Regions from separate parts of the Rahnella sp. PD4 genome, predicted to be linked through region 1. Evidence: predicted binding sites of a transcription regulator. Region 1 holds the regulator's gene; the other holds the start of a gene.
What was found. Region 1 encodes PhoB, which activates phosphate uptake and scavenging genes when phosphate is short. Its sites were predicted from a motif close to CTGTCATAAAACTGNCNNAT; they were not measured.
Positions count from the first base shown of each region.

Region 2: ACOZIO_RS06560 (heavy metal response regulator transcription factor) is a predicted target of PhoB. The motif match lies at 1,242-1,261, and genes of this name have one in related genera.

Region 1 covers NZ_JBLZQF010000003.1:512,422-520,465, reverse strand. The annotation lists gene phoR (phosphate regulon sensor histidine kinase PhoR) at 1-1,179, opposite strand, end outside; gene phoB (phosphate response regulator transcription factor PhoB) at 1,202-1,891, opposite strand; gene sbcD (exonuclease subunit SbcD) at 2,119-3,357, shown strand; gene sbcC (exonuclease subunit SbcC) at 3,354-6,602, shown strand; gene ACOZIO_RS11260 (ABC transporter substrate-binding protein) at 6,841-7,863, shown strand; gene ACOZIO_RS11255 (ABC transporter permease) at 7,875-8,044, shown strand, end outside.
Region 2 covers NZ_JBLZQF010000002.1:411,513-419,556, forward strand. The annotation lists gene ACOZIO_RS06555 (heavy metal sensor histidine kinase) at 1-486, opposite strand, end outside; gene ACOZIO_RS06560 (heavy metal response regulator transcription factor) at 479-1,153, opposite strand; gene ACOZIO_RS06565 (hypothetical protein) at 1,367-1,990, shown strand; gene ACOZIO_RS06570 (cytochrome b/b6 domain-containing protein) at 2,017-2,658, shown strand; gene ACOZIO_RS06575 (molybdopterin-dependent oxidoreductase) at 2,651-3,415, shown strand; gene ompX (outer membrane protein OmpX) at 3,510-4,043, opposite strand; gene rhtA (threonine/homoserine exporter RhtA) at 4,441-5,427, shown strand; gene ACOZIO_RS06590 (fasciclin domain-containing protein) at 5,614-6,177, shown strand; gene ACOZIO_RS06595 (sigma-70 family RNA polymerase sigma factor) at 6,243-6,824, shown strand; gene ACOZIO_RS06600 (anti-sigma factor) at 6,821-7,498, shown strand; gene dps (DNA starvation/stationary phase protection protein Dps) at 7,912-8,044, shown strand, end outside.

The DNA.
Region 1 (8,044 bases):
GATCGCCAGCCCGAGTCCGCTGCCGCCGGTCTGCCGCGAGCGGGCCTTATCGACCCGGTAAAAACGTTCGGTCAGGCGCGGGAGGTGCTGCGGCGCAATGCCCGGTCCGTTATCACTGATCTGGAATTGCGCGCCATGCGGCGTTTGCTGCCAGCTGACTTCAATCCGCGTCCCGGCAGGCGTGTGGTTGACGGCGTTATACACCAGATTCGATACCGCACTGCGCAACTGATCTTCATTACCAAAGACGTTCAGTTTGTCATTAATGCGAAACACCACCTCATGCCGGCCGTTGCTTAACGTTTGCACCTCACGTTCGAGCATACCGAGCATCACCGGAATATCGACTTTCTCATGCAAATCAATATTCGCTGAAGCTTCGATTTTCGACAGCGTCAGCAACTGCTTCACCAGCCCGTCCATTCGCCGCGTCTGTTCCTGCATGGTATCCAGTGCTTTGGTGCGGAAAGGTTCTTCCAGTTTGGCGTCTTCCATCATTTCCAGATATCCCTGCAATACGGTCAGCGGGGTTCTCAGCTCATGACTGACGTTAGCAAAGAAGTTACGCCGGGCACCTTCAAGCTGACGCATCTGTGTGACATCGCGTGCCACCATCAGCAGTTGCCCTTCTGAATAAGGCATAACGCGAAACTCGACGTAATGCTCGTTATTGAGTTGCAGATTCAGCGCCCGACTGAAATCGCGGGTCTGGATCCACAGCCGGAATTCCGGATAACGCAGCAGGTTGAAGATATGTTGCCCGTTATCTTCCGGCCAGCGGAAACCGAGCAGATCCTGCGCCAGCCCGTTACACCAGAAAATATTGCCTTCTTCCGTGGTCAGCACCACGGCATCGGGCAGCGATTCAGCACCGCTGCGAAAACGTTTGATCAACTGACCTAATTCGCGACGCCGACGCCGGTTGCGCATCTGCATCTGGTTAAGCCCGTAGAACAGCGGCTCCCAGCTCCAGCGGCCGTTCGGCGGCGTAATACTGCGGTCAAGCCACAGCCAGTGAGAGAGTTTAAGCTGGTTGTAATAATTCCAGCCCAGTGCCGCAACCAGCGACACAAACAGGAGCCAGCCGAAATGACCGACGAAAATACCGAGAATTAACGCTGGCAGACAAAAGAGAAAAAATTCGCCGGCCAATCGTTTCCATGACAAACGTTCTAGCACACAGATTCTCCGCTGTGAGGACTCAATAACGCGTTGAAAAACGGTATCCGGTACCACGAACAGTCTGGATCATTCTGTCATGTCCGCTGGTTTCCAACGCCTTACGCAAACGACGAATATGCACGTCTACGGTGCGATCTTCCACATAAACGTTAGTGCCCCAGACGTTATTGAGCAACTGTTCCCGGCTATAAACACGTTCAGAATGCGTCATAAAGAAGTGTAATAACTTAAATTCTGTCGGCCCCATATCAAGCGCCTGTTCGTTGGCCATCACCCGGTGAGACGAGGGATCCAGGCTTAAACCCTGCATGTCGATCACTTCTTCCACCGCCATTGGCGAGATGCGACGCATCACCGCTTTAATGCGGGCAACCAGCTCTTTCGGGGAAAACGGTTTGGTGATGTAATCATCGGCACCGACTTCGAGGCCACGCACCCGATCTTCTTCTTCACCGCGTGCGGTCAACATCATTACCGGAATTTCGCGGGTCAGCGCCTCACGTTTAAGATGCTTAATAAACTGAATACCGGAACCGCCAGGTAACATCCAGTCGAGCAGGATAAGTTCAGGGTAAGGTTCAACAAGCTGCCCAATCGCTGAATCAAAATCCTCAGCTTCTACGGCCTGATAGCCATTTTGTTCCAGTACAAAACACACCATTTCACGGATTGGAGCTTCGTCTTCAACCACCAATATACGTCTAGCCATCGTAGGTCCTGCCAATAGGTTAGCGATCTTTTATTTGATTGCGGGCGCCATTATGCGTCAGTTTTGTGACAGATTTATGAATGAAAAGAATGGTTCATTACAGTCAAATATGACAGATAATTAGCGGCCATCTCGCTGAAATTGGACTGATTTATCGGGGACATCTCCCCCCGCCGACGTTTATACTTTGCCCCATTGTCGTCATCCAGGGTTCATACAGGAGTCTCATGCGCCTGATCCACACGTCAGACTGGCATCTTGGCCAGTACTTTTTCACCAAAAGCCGTGCAGCCGAACATCAGGCATTTCTGCGCTGGCTGACCGGTCAGGTGCAGCAACATCAGGTCGACGCCGTGATTGTCGCGGGTGATATTTTCGATACCGGATCACCGCCCAGTTATGCCCGCGAATTGTATAACCGCTTCGTGGTGGAATTACAACAAACCGGCTGTCAGCTGGTGGTACTGGCTGGCAACCACGATTCCGTCGCAACACTTAATGAATCACGCGAGCTACTTTCCTGCCTGAATACGCGGGTGATTGCCACTGTCGGCGAAAATCTGTCTGAACAGATTTTGGTGCTCAGTCAGCGTGACGGAAAACCGGGCGCGGTACTGTGTGCCATCCCGTTTTTACTCCCGCGTGATCTGCTGGCCAGTCAGGCCGGTCAGTCCGGCAGCGACAAACAACTGGCATTGCAGGAAGCCATCGCCGCACATTATGACGCGCTCTGGCAGGCCGCGCAGGCCAGGCGTGATGAACTTGGCATACCGCTGCCCGTTATTGCAACCGGCCATCTGACCACCGTTGGCGTCAGTACTTCTGATTCCGTGCGTGACATCTATATAGGCACACTTGACGCCTTCCCCGCGCAGGCGTTCCCGCCGGTTGATTATGTGGCGCTTGGCCATATTCACCGCGCACAGTGCGTCGCAAAAACTCACCACATCCGTTACAGCGGTTCGCCAATTGCCCTGAGCTTTGACGAACTGAGCAAAGCCAAAAGTGTGTATCTGCTCGATTTCGACGGGGCAACGCTCAGTGCCATCGACACGCTGGAAATTCCTGTTTTCCAGCCCATGCAGATACTCAAAGGCTCGCTGGCGGAAATTGAAAAGCAACTGGCGCAGTTCGAAGGCGGCGATGCACAAAAACCCGTCTGGCTTGATATCGAAGTCGCCACGCAGGATTATCTCAGCGATATTCAGCGGCGTATTCAGGCGCTGACTGCGGATTTGCCGGTGGAAGTTGTCCTGTTGCGCCGCAGCAAAGAACAGCGCATCAGCAGCATTGAGCAGCAGGAAAAAGAGACCCTCAGTGAACTGAGCGTCAGCGACGTCTTTGAACGGCGGCTGGCGCTGGAGCCGGACCCTGATGCCCCCCGTCAGGCGCGGATGCGCACTCTTTTTGCTCAGGTTGTTGAGCAGGTCACGCACGGTCAGAATGCAGAGGACAGCGCACAATGAAAATTCTCAGCCTGCGTTTAAAAAACCTGAACTCGCTGGAAGGCGAATGGAAAATTGATTTCACTGCCGAGCCGTTCGCCAGCAACGGATTATTCGCGATCACCGGCCCGACCGGTGCAGGGAAAACCACCCTGCTTGATGCCATTTGTCTGGCGCTTTATCATCAGACGCCACGTCTGAACATCACACCAAGCCAGAACGAACTGATGACCCGCCACACCGCCGAATCGCTGGCTGAGGTGGAGTTTGAAGTTAAAGGCGTAGCTTACCGCGCATTCTGGAGCCAGCGTCGTGCTAAAAATTCGCCGGATGGCAACTTGCAGGCACCGAAAGTCGAGCTGGCGTTACTGGCCGGCGGCAAAATTCTGGCCGATAAAGTGCGCGACAAACTCGACGCCATCGCCACACTGACCGGGCTGGATTTCGGCCGTTTCACCAAATCCATGATGCTGTCTCAGGGGCAGTTCGCCGCGTTTCTGAATGCTGATGCCAACGACCGCGCCGAATTGCTGGAAGAACTGACCGGCACCGAAATTTACGGACGGCTGTCTCAGCGCGTCTTTGAGCAACATAAAGAAGCGCGCATCGTACTCGACGGTCTGCATCAGCGCATGTCCGGCATCGAACTGCTCAGCGAAGAACAACGCCAGACGCTGGAGGCACAGCATGCTGAACTGAACGCACAGGAAAACAGCCTCAGCCAACAGGCGCAGCAACGCCTGCGGGATCTGAACTGGCTGCAACAATGGCAACAGGTGCAGCAAAAACTTCAGCAATCTCAGTTGCAGCTGGCTGCCGCTGAGCAGGAAAATCTGGCCGCCGCGCCGCAGTTACAACAGCTGGCACGCAGTGAACCGGCGGAAAAACTGCGTCCGTTACTCAATGACCGTCAGCGTTGTCAGGAAGAGTCACAACGCCTTCAGCAGCATCTGACGCAACTGATACAGCAACAGGAACAGCAGATCGCGCAGATGGCGCCGCTGAACCAGGCAGCAGAACAGGCGCAAACTGCACGTCAGAAGCAGGCCGAAGAACAGCGCCGGATGCAAACGCTGATCGAAGAAAAAATCCTGCCGCTGGACGGTGAAATCGCTCAGTGGCACAAATCACTGGCAGAAACACAGCGGGCGGTCAGTGAATCGCAGAAACAGGCCGCTGACCAGAACACAACACTGCGGCAAATAACGGCAGAACGACAAAAACTGGATGAAGAAAACCGCCAGCATCAAACCCGGCAGACCGCACTGACCGAAGCCCTTAACGCCGCACAGCAGCGTCAGGCAGCTCTGGAAAAACAGCATCCGCTGGCAGCCTTACAGAAACGGCAAACAGAACTGATGCAACTCCGGCCGGTGCGACAACAGCTTTTTTCGCTCGCGCAACTTTTCCCGCAGCTTAACCAGCGCGTGCAGCAACAAAACCAAGATTTTGCGCAGTATCAGGTACAACTGGCTGAGGAAGAGCAGCGCCTGGATAAGATCCGCCTGCAATGTCAGACACAACTTGAACATCTCAACGACGTAAAAACGCTGCATAAACAGGAAATGCTGATCGTCAGCCTCGAAGCTGAACGCGCGAATTTGCAAAGCGGTAAAGCCTGCCCGTTGTGCGGCTCGACCTCGCATCCGGCGGTTGAACACTATCAGGAGATCAAACCTTCTGAAACCGCACAGCGCGTCGAGAAAATGCAGCTTGAATTCGATGCGGTAAAAGCCAGCGGTATCGAACTGGCGGCGAAGATCAAAAGCCTGAAAGAACAGCAAAGACGTCTGCAGATCCTGATGGAGCAGGATCAGCAGCAACTGAATGCGCAGACGGCAAACTGGCAACAGCTCAGCATGCCGCTGAATCTGACGTTTACCCTGCATGACACCACTGACATCTCGCAATGGCTGACCGCCCGCGACGAAGAAGAGCAGCAGTCTCAGGCGCTGACCGGCCAGCACGAACAGCTGGCACGGGCACTTCAACAGGCGAAAGATGCCCTGACTGACGCCCTGAATCTCCAACAGAAAGTACAACAGCAAAGTGCATTGCTGACCGAACGCATTACGCGGCTGGTAGAAATAGAGGCGAAATCTCAGCAAGACCTTGTCCGGTTGCAAAAACAACAGGCCGAAGGTGAAAAAGCGCTTTCTGAGCTTCATGCCCGGCGCCTCGAACTGTTCGGCGAGCGCCAGGTGGCTCAGGTTCGCGAACACTTACATCAGCAACAGCAGGCGGCAGAAAAAGCGTTCAGTGATGCCCAGACCGCGCTGCATAAGGCGCAGGAACAACGCGACCAGCTTGCCGGTCAGCTGGCCAGTGCGCAAAAGCAACAATTACAGACCAGCGCACAACTGACGCAAACGGAACAGGTGTGGCAACAGGCGCTGAGCACCAGCGGGTTTGCCGATGAAGCCGCGGTGAAAGAAGCGCTGCTTGACGACGTGCTGCGCCAACAGCTGCAGCAACGCAAAGAACATCTGCAACAACAACTTGCACAGGCTCAGGCATTACTGACTGACGCCAGAGATATGCTGGAAAAGCATCGTCTTGTCCGCCCTGCTCATCTGAGTGAATCTGACGGTGATCTTAATGCCCTGACCGTGCAGCAGACGGAACTGGCTCAACAACTGAAAGCGTTACAACAACGTCTGGGCGAAGTGAAGAACCAACTGGAAAGCGACAAGCAGCGCCACAGCGGACAACAGGCGCTGATTGCTCAGATAGCGCAGGCACAGCTGACCTGTGATGACTGGGGTTATCTCAATCAGATGATTGGGTCCAGTGACGGGGCGAAATTCCGTAAATTCGCGCAGGGACTGACCCTCGATCATCTGGTTTATCTGGCGAACCGCCAGCTGGAAAAACTGCACGGGCGCTATCTGTTACAGCGCAAAACCAGCGATGCGCTGGAGTTGCAGGTGGTCGATACCTGGCAGGCCGATGCGCTACGTGACACCCGCACATTGTCCGGCGGCGAAAGCTTCCTGGTCAGCCTGGCGCTGGCGCTGGCATTGTCTGATCTGGTCAGCGACAAAACCCGCATCGACTCTCTGTTCCTTGATGAAGGTTTCGGCACGCTTGACGCCGACACGCTGGATACGGCACTGGATGCCCTCGACAGCCTTAACGCCTCGGGTAAAACCATCGGCGTGATCAGCCATGTCGAAGCAATGAAAGATCGCATTCCGGTACAAATCAAAGTCACCAAAGTGAATGGTCTGGGTATCAGCCGTTTAAGCAGTGAATTTAAAGTCTGACCGCGATCTTTTGCGGGGCATGTCGCTAAAAATATTGCTAGCGATATGCCCTGCCGTGGATCCTGATTGTGAGCAGGCGCCCAAAAATCGCACCAGCGCAGTGCGTATCCCTTTGTCAACCTGCTGAATTTAGGCCGCTTCCCGCCCGTTAACAAACTGGCATGCCCTGTGCTTAACGTTATGTATACAAGTTGCAGTACAAGTTGCAATGTATCCATAACCGCTAAGGGAACCGCCCATGAAAAACATCAAACCAGAATGCCGTCCGGTCGATAAAAAACGCCGCCAGCTGATGCAATGGCTTGCCATTACCGGTGGCGTTTCAACCCTGGGTGGCATGATCCCGACGTCGGTTTTTGCAGCCGGCGACGATGAAATCCGTATTGGCTACTGGCCGATTGTCGGCGGTTTACCCTTGTACGTGGCACTTGAACAGGGCTTTTTTAAAGAGGTCGGGCTGAATGTGAAAGGGGTGAAATTCGCCAGCGCACAACAAATTGTTGAAGGGATGATCACCGGCAGGATCCACGGCTGCGCGAATGGTACCGCAACCGGCGCGCTGGGACTGGGGGCCATTACCTCACCGGGTCTGTTTAAAATTATCTGTTCTAATCCGTCAAACCACACGCTGGTGTTAGATGAGTTTCTGGTACCACTGAACAGCCCGGCCAAGGCTATCAGTGATCTGAAAGGCAAGAAAATTGCCTGCGGCCCGGGGATCCAGAACGTCACTATGGCGAAAATTATTCTGGAGAAAAATGGCTTCACTAACCCGTCGGTGATCGAACTGCCGGTGGGGCAACACGCACCTGCCCTGGCCGCCGGGCAAATTGACGGTGTATACACGCTCGAACCGACCGGCACCGTGGGGCGGATGAAAAATCTTTCCCGCACCCTGGAAACCGGCGTGATTTCTAAATATGTGCTCGGCAACGCCGACGCACCGTGGTTTGGCGGTGCCGCAGCACTCAACGCCAGCTTTATTGCCAGCAAGCCTGAAGAAACCAAAAAGTTTATTGCCGCTTATCAGAAAGCGGTGGAATTCATTGCGGCTCACCCTGACAAAGCGCGCGAAAATGTCGCCGGTTACACCAGCATTGAACCGGCGCTGGTGAAGGAAGTGCCGCTGCCGGGCTTTGTGATGTATTCCGGTTTAAAAGGCGACAACCTGCAATGGTTCCAGAAGTTTTATGACGTCTTTACAGAAAGGAAAATCTTCAGCAAGCCGGTGGATGTCGCTTCACTGATTTATCAGGGATGAGGGGAAACAGAATGACTTCACGCTGGTCTTCAAGATTACTGCCGCTGATCGGCCCGGTACTGCTGTTTTTATTCTGGCAACTGGCCGTCAGTGCGAAATGGCTCAATCCGGTGCTTCTGCCCTCACCCGTCGAGACACTTGGCTATATGTTCCGGTCATTTTCCGATGCGTCCATGCGCAC
Region 2 (8,044 bases), on a different contig from region 1:
ATGCGCGCCGGTGATTTCAACCGTCCGCCCGTCCTGGATTTGTACCGCCGCACGGGCAAAGCGTACCGGCGTGCCATCCGGTGCGGTGAGGTGATGCACTGTATTCAGCGTCAGCGGATAACCGTCCGGCACGGCCACCACCGGCGGCAATTCCAGCCGGGATGGATTGACGTTGATCAGCGGCTTCTCACCGGACAAACGAAACGTCAGGATATCGCGCTCGTTACCGAGCATATTTTCAAACAGGCCGGGATTACGGCTGAGCTGCGACAGCGGAAATTCGTTGGCAAGCAGATGACGGAAATACTGAACGCGGCCGCTGACCTGATAATCTGCACGGCGTACCAGTTCTTTATCCATCGAGTAATAAAGATAAAAACCAACAGCGCTAACGACCAGTGAGGCGATCAGCGCAAACAGTAAGGTGGCGCGAAGCGTCAGCGACATGCCGCGCTCAGGGAGTGGAGTAAATTGCCGATCAGTCATGTCGCACTTCGCACACATAACCAATCCCGCGCACGGTATGGATAAGTTTCACCTCAAAGGTGCGGTCAACTTTGCCACGCAGGCGCTTAATGGCAACATCCACCACGTTGGTATCGCTGTCGAAATTCATGTCCCAGACCTGTGAGGCGATCATCGTCCGCGACAGCACTTCCCCCTCGCGACGCATCAGCAACTGCAGCAACATGAATTCCTTGTTGGTCAGCGCAATGGCCTGATCCTGACGGGTGACACGACGGCGCAACACATCAAGATTCAGGTCTGCCACCGAATAGATATCGGGTTCGCGGGTGGCCGGGCGGCGCAGTAATGTACGGATACGCAACACCAGTTCGGTGAAGGAGAACGGCTTGATGAGATAATCGTCAGCGCCCAGTTCCAGCCCGTGAATGCGATCCTGCACCTCATCGCGGGCGGTGAGAAACAGCACCGGCACGTCGCTTTTTTTGCGCAGGACTTCCATCACCTGCCAGCCGTCCAGCCCCGGCAGCATAACATCGAGGATCACCGCATCGTAACCGTCTTCCAGCGCCAGAAACAGGCCATCAGCACCGTTACGCGCCAGATCCACGCTGTAACCTGCTTCTGTCAGTCCTTTTTTCAGGTAGTCGCCTGTACTGACATCGTCTTCAATCACCAGTATTCGCATTCAGGCCCCCAGCGCCGTATGACCATTCACCTAAAGAATGATTCATCTGAAAGTTTATCAGTTTCGTCAGTCATCTTTGATGACAATTTTGTCATCAATTTGTCATCAGCCAATACCGGTTTATCGTCCACTCTTAAGGAAGTTATCCATCACTGGCAGGTTCAGTGATTCATCTAACAGAATGAAATAACGCTGGAAAATGGAGAGTTAATTATGAATGCACCAACACGTATCGCTGGTCTGTTACTGGGTTCCCTGCTGATGTGCAGCGGGATGACATCCGCTTTTGCCGCCGATAATGTGATTAAACCCACACGCGGAACCATTGATTCAGTTAATGACTCATCGGTACAAATCACCACCCGTCAGGGTGAAAAACTTGACGTTAAACTGACCGATCAGACCAAAATCAATGCCGTCACCAAAGGCAACATCAGCGATATCAAAGCGGACAGCTTTATCGGGACGGCAGCCGTTCCGCAGGCTAACGGCACGCTGAAAGCACTGGAGGTCCACGTCTTCGCACCCAGCCTGCGCGGCAGCGGTGAAGGCTTCAATCCGTTTGAATCCGCCGATGGCAAAATCAATACCATGACCAACGGCACCGTCGGCAAGCTGGTGAACAGCAACGGCCGCACCCTGACCGTGAAATATCACGATGCTGAGAAAACTGTCGTCGTGCCTGACGATGTGCCGGTTGTTCTGCTGGCACCGGGCGACCGCAGCCTGCTGAAACCCGGCACTAAAATCGTATTGTTTGCCATGAAAGATGACAAAGGTGCGCTGGTTGCCCGTGGTATTGCTGCCGGTAAAGACGGCATCGCGCCTCCGATGTAATCCGGCCAGTCAACAGGAGATTAAGCGTGAAACCTCAGCTCTCATTACCCCGAAAACGCCGGATCCATTCCTGGCCGGTTCGTATCTGTCATTGGATCAATGTGCTGGCAATGATCGGCATGGTGATGAGCGGCTGGGGGATTTATAACGCCGATCCGCTTTTCGCTTTCACTTTTCCGCAAAACACTACCCTCGGCGGCTGGCTGGGCGGCAATATAGCCTGGCATCTGGCGGTGATGTGGCTGCTGGCGGCTAATGCCCTGCTCTATCTGGTGTGGGGTATTTTCAGCGATCATTTCAGGCATGACTTTTTCCCCTTTTCGCCCCGCTCTGTCTGGCGCGATACCGTTCGTGCACTGACATTCAGGCTCCCTCACAAGCTCGGTCAGTACAACGCCGTGCAAAAGCTGATGTACAGCGGAGTTTTATTGCTGGGCGCACTGCTGGTGCTGTCGGGTTTGTCCATCTGGAAACCGGTGCAGTTCAGCGGGCTGGTCTGGCTGTTTGGCGGTTTTGATATCGCGCGTTATGTGCATTTCTTTGCGATGAGCGGCGTGCTGCTGTTTGTCATTATTCACGTACTGATGGTCCTGCTGGTGCCTGAAACCTTCGTGGCAATGCTGACCGGCGGCAAAAAAATAAGCACGGAGGACCACGCCGATGAGTGAAAAACCACAACGGCCAAAAATTATTCTTGAGCCCGATCAGCGCAAACAACTGGTCAATGTCCAGCGCCGTTTATTACTGCGGTCAGGGCTGACGCTCGGTGCCGTTTCGATGCTGACGGGCTGCAATTTGCAGGACGGTGATCAGGTCGATAAGGTGCTATGGGCAATGTCCCGCTGGAATGACCGGGTTCAAAGCTGGCTGTTCGGCGGCCAGAAACTGGCGCAAACCTACCGCGCGGATCAGATCACCACGCCATTTCGTTTCAACGCTTATTACCCCGAATACAACGTACCGGAAATCGACATCCCTAATTACCGGCTGGAGGTTTCGGGTCTGGTACAAAAGAAAGCTGCGTGGACGCTGGAACAATTGCAGCGCCTGCCACAGGAAAGCCAGATCACCCGGCTGATTTGCATTGAAGGCTGGAGCGCAATTGGTCAGTGGAAAGGTGTGCCGCTGAAAACCTTCCTGCAACAGGTTGGCGCGGATCTGACGGCCAAATATGTCGGCTTCAAATGCGATGACCGCTATTATTCCAGTATCGATATGGCAACGGCGCTACATCCGCAAACCATTCTGGCGCTGGATTTTGGTGGTAAACCCTTACCGCCCGATTTTGGTTATCCGTTACGTCTGCGTATGCCCACCAAACTCGGCTTTAAAAACGCCAAGCATATCGGCGCGATTTTCGTCACCAATGAATACCCCGGCGGCTACTGGGAAGATCAGGGCTATAACTGGTACAGCGGAATTTGACAGGTATAAAAAACAGGCATAAAAAAACCGCTCAGCTGAGCGGTTTTCGTTTTCGCGGGAGGGTAACGGCAAAGCGTTACGCTGCGGCGAAGAATTAGAAGCTGTAACCCACGCCTGCGATCCAGGTACCCACATCCACACTGCGGATACGGGACTGTTCGTAGGACACGTCCAGAGCAACGTTCTGGATTGGGTTGAACTGCAGACCAGCACCGTAAGAGAAGCCGTAATCGCTGGTGTCATTTTTTTCACGGTTAGCAGTAGATGCTGCTGCTTCGTTGTACTGGAATTTACCGTAGCCAACACCCACAACACCGTAGATGGAAACCCAGTCAGCCAGACGGTAAGCAGGACCCGCAGTCAGACCGTAGTATTGTGCTTTACGGTAGTCGCCAGATGCCGGGGAGCTGTCATCTTCGATGTAAGTGAAAGAACCGATAGCGCCCAGTGGGTTGCTATCTTGTTCCCAACGGTATTTTAAGTTGAAGCCGTTTGCTTTGTTAGCAACGCCTTGTGCGTCACCCTGAGCGTAGCCAGCAGTTACGGTGCTGGTGTCAGCGAAAGCGCTGGAAGAAACGCCCAGAGCAACTACGCAAGCTAATGCGGAAAGACATGCAATTTTTTTCATAAACCACCTCAAAAAGAGAAACCAAAGTAACCTTCACGTTTGAAAATATAACAAAAACCAGTGTGAAACTCTGCCTCAATTAAGGTGTCCAAAGCATCATATGGTGTAACAGGAAGTTTCCAGTAAGCCCTATCCTTTTAATTTTATTGATATTTTAGCCCCATAAACTATAAGGTAAACTTATTGAACTTTTTGAGATTAGCAGATAATTCCTAAAATTATGCTTAAAAAAACACCGCTTTTTGCGTCTTTTTAACAGAAACGTTCCGGAAAAAACTTTTCTTTGAGGATTTTTTCTCACCACATTTCCCTCTACACTGACAGCACTTTACCTTTCTTTTCAAAACTATAAATCTTGAGTTTGCGGATTCATGGATCACCTCAAAAGGCGCAAAGGATGACACAGTCAGGACAACATCAGCCGCAGGAACCGCAGAACACGCTGCAGACGGCGACGCATAACAACAGCCCGCCGGTTCCAGTGTTAGCAAAAAAAACCTCACCGCTGATAGCGATTTTATTGTTACTGATCGCCATGTTGTCATTACAAGGCGGGGCGTCGCTGGCCAAAACGCTTTTCCCGGTAGTCGGTCCGCAAGGTGTCACGGCATTACGTCTTGGGCTCGGCTCTGTTTTATTACTTCTCTATTTTCGTCCGTGGCGTCTGAAAATGCGCGGCGGTAATTTGCGTGCGCTGCTGATGTATGGACTGGCGCTGGGCTGTATGAACTATTCGTTCTATCTGGCCCTGCAAACGGTCCCGCTGGGCATTGCCGTTGCGCTGGAATTTACCGGCCCGCTGGCAGTCGCGATGTTCTCCTCGCGACGCCCGGTAGATTTCATCTGGGTAGTACTGGCTGTGACGGGGTTGCTGTTGCTGTTGCCTCTCGGGCAAAGTGCTGGCGGTGTTGATCTCAAAGGCGCGTGCTTTGCGCTGATCGCCGGTGCCTGCTGGGCCGTTTATATCCTCGCAGGACAACGCGCAGGCAGCAGTTACGGGCCGGGTACCGCGGCGATGGGGTCACTGATTGCCGCGTTAATTTTCTTCCCGATTGGGGCAGTACAGGCTCACACCTCTATTTTTAGTTGGGAGATTTTACCGCTCGGTTTGCTGATCGCCCTGCTCACTTCTGCCATTCCTTATTCCCTGGAAATGATGGCGCTGACCAAATTGCCAGCCAAAACCTTCGGCACGCTGATGAGCATGGAACCGGCAATGGCGGCACTTTCGGGCATTATCTTCCTCGGTGAATTCCTGACCGCGACCCAGTGGATGGGTCTGGCAGCGATTATCGCGGCGTCGGCAGGTTCCACACTCACTATCCAGCGGAAGACCAAAATCGAGACAGTCGATATTCCCGGCAACCATCCTTCTGGCAAATAATCCTGCCCCTGCAACCCATAAAGCCACGTTTTACCGACGTGGCTTTTTCTTTTCAATCAACAGGTTGAAAATATTTTTCATGTAATTCGTTTTTTTATCGTTTTTCCTGCATCCAAAAGCGGGGGGTGATTCGTATGTATAGATGTGAGGCAAGACCTTACCTACTCAACTCCCAAGGACACCATCATGAAAACATTAATCCGTACCGCTATCTGTGCTTCTCTTCTGCTGAGCACCGCGTCAATGGCTGCAATGATGTCCCAAAGCACCACCATGGTCGGTGGTGCAGAAATGTACCCGTCCAAAAATATCGTAGAAAACGCCCTTAACTCGAAAGACCACACCACGCTTGTCGCTGCCGTGAAAGCCGCCGGTCTGGTAGATACCTTGCAAGGTAAAGGTCCGTTCACCGTATTCGCCCCGACCAATGCCGCCTTCGAAAAATTACCGGCAGGCACCGTGGATAATCTGGTGAAACCTGAAAATAAAGCCACCCTGACCAGCATCCTGACCTATCACGTCGTGGCCGGTAAATATGAGATGAAGGATCTCGAAAAACTGCTGAAAAAAGGTAACGGCACAGCGGAACTGAAAACCGTTAACGGCCAGCCGCTGTGGATCCTCAACAACGGCCCGCACAATATTCAGCTCAAAGACGCCAAAGGGAATATCGCCAATATCAGTACTTATGACGTCCAGCAGAAGAACGGTGTGATCGACGTCATTGATACCGTGCTGATGCCAAAATAATACCGGCTATACTGAGTGCATGATTTCTCTTATGAAACAGCATCTCAGCAAGTCAGGACGGGCGAATGCATGACAATCTTTTAATAAAGCCAACACCAGAGAAAGCGCTGGAAATCCAGCGGGAACTGATGAACGCGATGGCCGTTGGTGACCGACAGGCATTTGAACAATTATACCGTCTGACGTCACCCCGGCTGTTCGCCGTTGCATTACGTATGTTGCGGCGACATGCCTGGGCAGAAGAAGTATTGCACGACAGCTATATCACCGCGTGGAATCGCGCTGCCTCGTACAATCCGGCACTCAGTTCCCCGATGACCTGGCTCACCCATATTGTCCGCAACCGCGCTATCGACTGGATGCGCGGAAGCGACAACCAGTTAGATGAACTGGATGAGACAATGAGTGACGGTGATGCCAGCGACCATGATGAACCCTTGCAACGGCTGCAACAGGACAGTGATGCCAAAATTTTGGCCGCCTGCCTTGCACACCTGCCTGCCGAACAAAGACAAAGCCTGATCCTTGCCTATTATCAGGGCCTGTCGCACGGCGAGGTCTCATCGCATCTTCAACAACCTCTGGGGACGATCAAAAGCTGGATCCGTCGCGCCCTGGATCACTTAAAGAGCTGCGTAGGATTATGAAAAGCAGAAGCCATTATCATGCCGCCCTCGCGGCTGAATATGCGCTCGGCACCTTGCGCGGCGCGGCACGGATTCAGTTTGAGCAAAAAATGCAGGCCGACCCTGAACTGGCGGCCGAAGTGGCCCGCTGGCAGGAAGCCTTCACGCAACTGGATAATCAGATAACCCCGGTCATCCCGCCAGCCTCGGTGTGGAAACGCATTCAGCATAACCTTGCGCTACAACCGACAAGAGTTCCGGTAACGGCACGACGACCGGTGCGGGCTTATATGGGCTGGGCACTGGCCGCCGGGCTGGCCGCCTTATTGTTGATCCCACGCTTACTGGTTCAACCGCAAGCGCCGATGCCGGTGGCAATACTGGCCAGCAGCAACGCGCCGCAGGCCGGGCAATGGGTGGTCAGTGCTGACAGGAGCACCCGCAGTTTGTTGCTGACACCGATTAATGCGCAGAATATCGCCGCAGACCACAGCCTCGAACTGTGGGCCATCGCGCCGGGCGGAAAGCCGCATTCTCTCGGGTTACTGAATACGCAGCAACCGACACAACTGGCGCTGGCAACGAACATGCCGGATGCGGGCTTTACGCTGGCGATAAGCCTTGAGCCTCGCGGCGGTTCTCCGACGGGGCAACCCACAGGTGCCGTATTGTATAGCGGTGCGATGGCGCTTTGAAGGCAACACGCGCTGATTAACGGCGGGGATTATCCCGCCGTTATATTTCCCCTAATGAATACTTCAGGTTGTTACCTTTTATTATTCCTATGCCCTGCCGGAAAAAACCTGATAAAGATATATCCGCATACTGTCACTTACACTTAAAAATATCCTGACTCCCGTAATGAAAATAATTATCAGTCCTGATTTATTTTATCCGGGTAATAGTAGATGAAGTTCCGGATGAATCCTATCTACCTTATAAATCAGCATGATAATTTAAAAGCGAACCTGTTGCAGAGCTTATAAGTCATACACTATCAGAACGATAGGAATGGTCGCCCTGCAATTTTTCAATTTATTGCTATACTGAATACAGTTATGAAATACATTAATAGCAATTAATTTTAATGAAACAAGGAGATATGTATATGAGTACCGCTAAACTGGTCAAAACGAAATCTTCTGAGCTTATCTATACACGCAATGATTTAGATGAAAGCGTCAAACTCAATACTATCAAGGTGCTGAACCGTCTGGTGACCGAATACATCGACCTGTCAC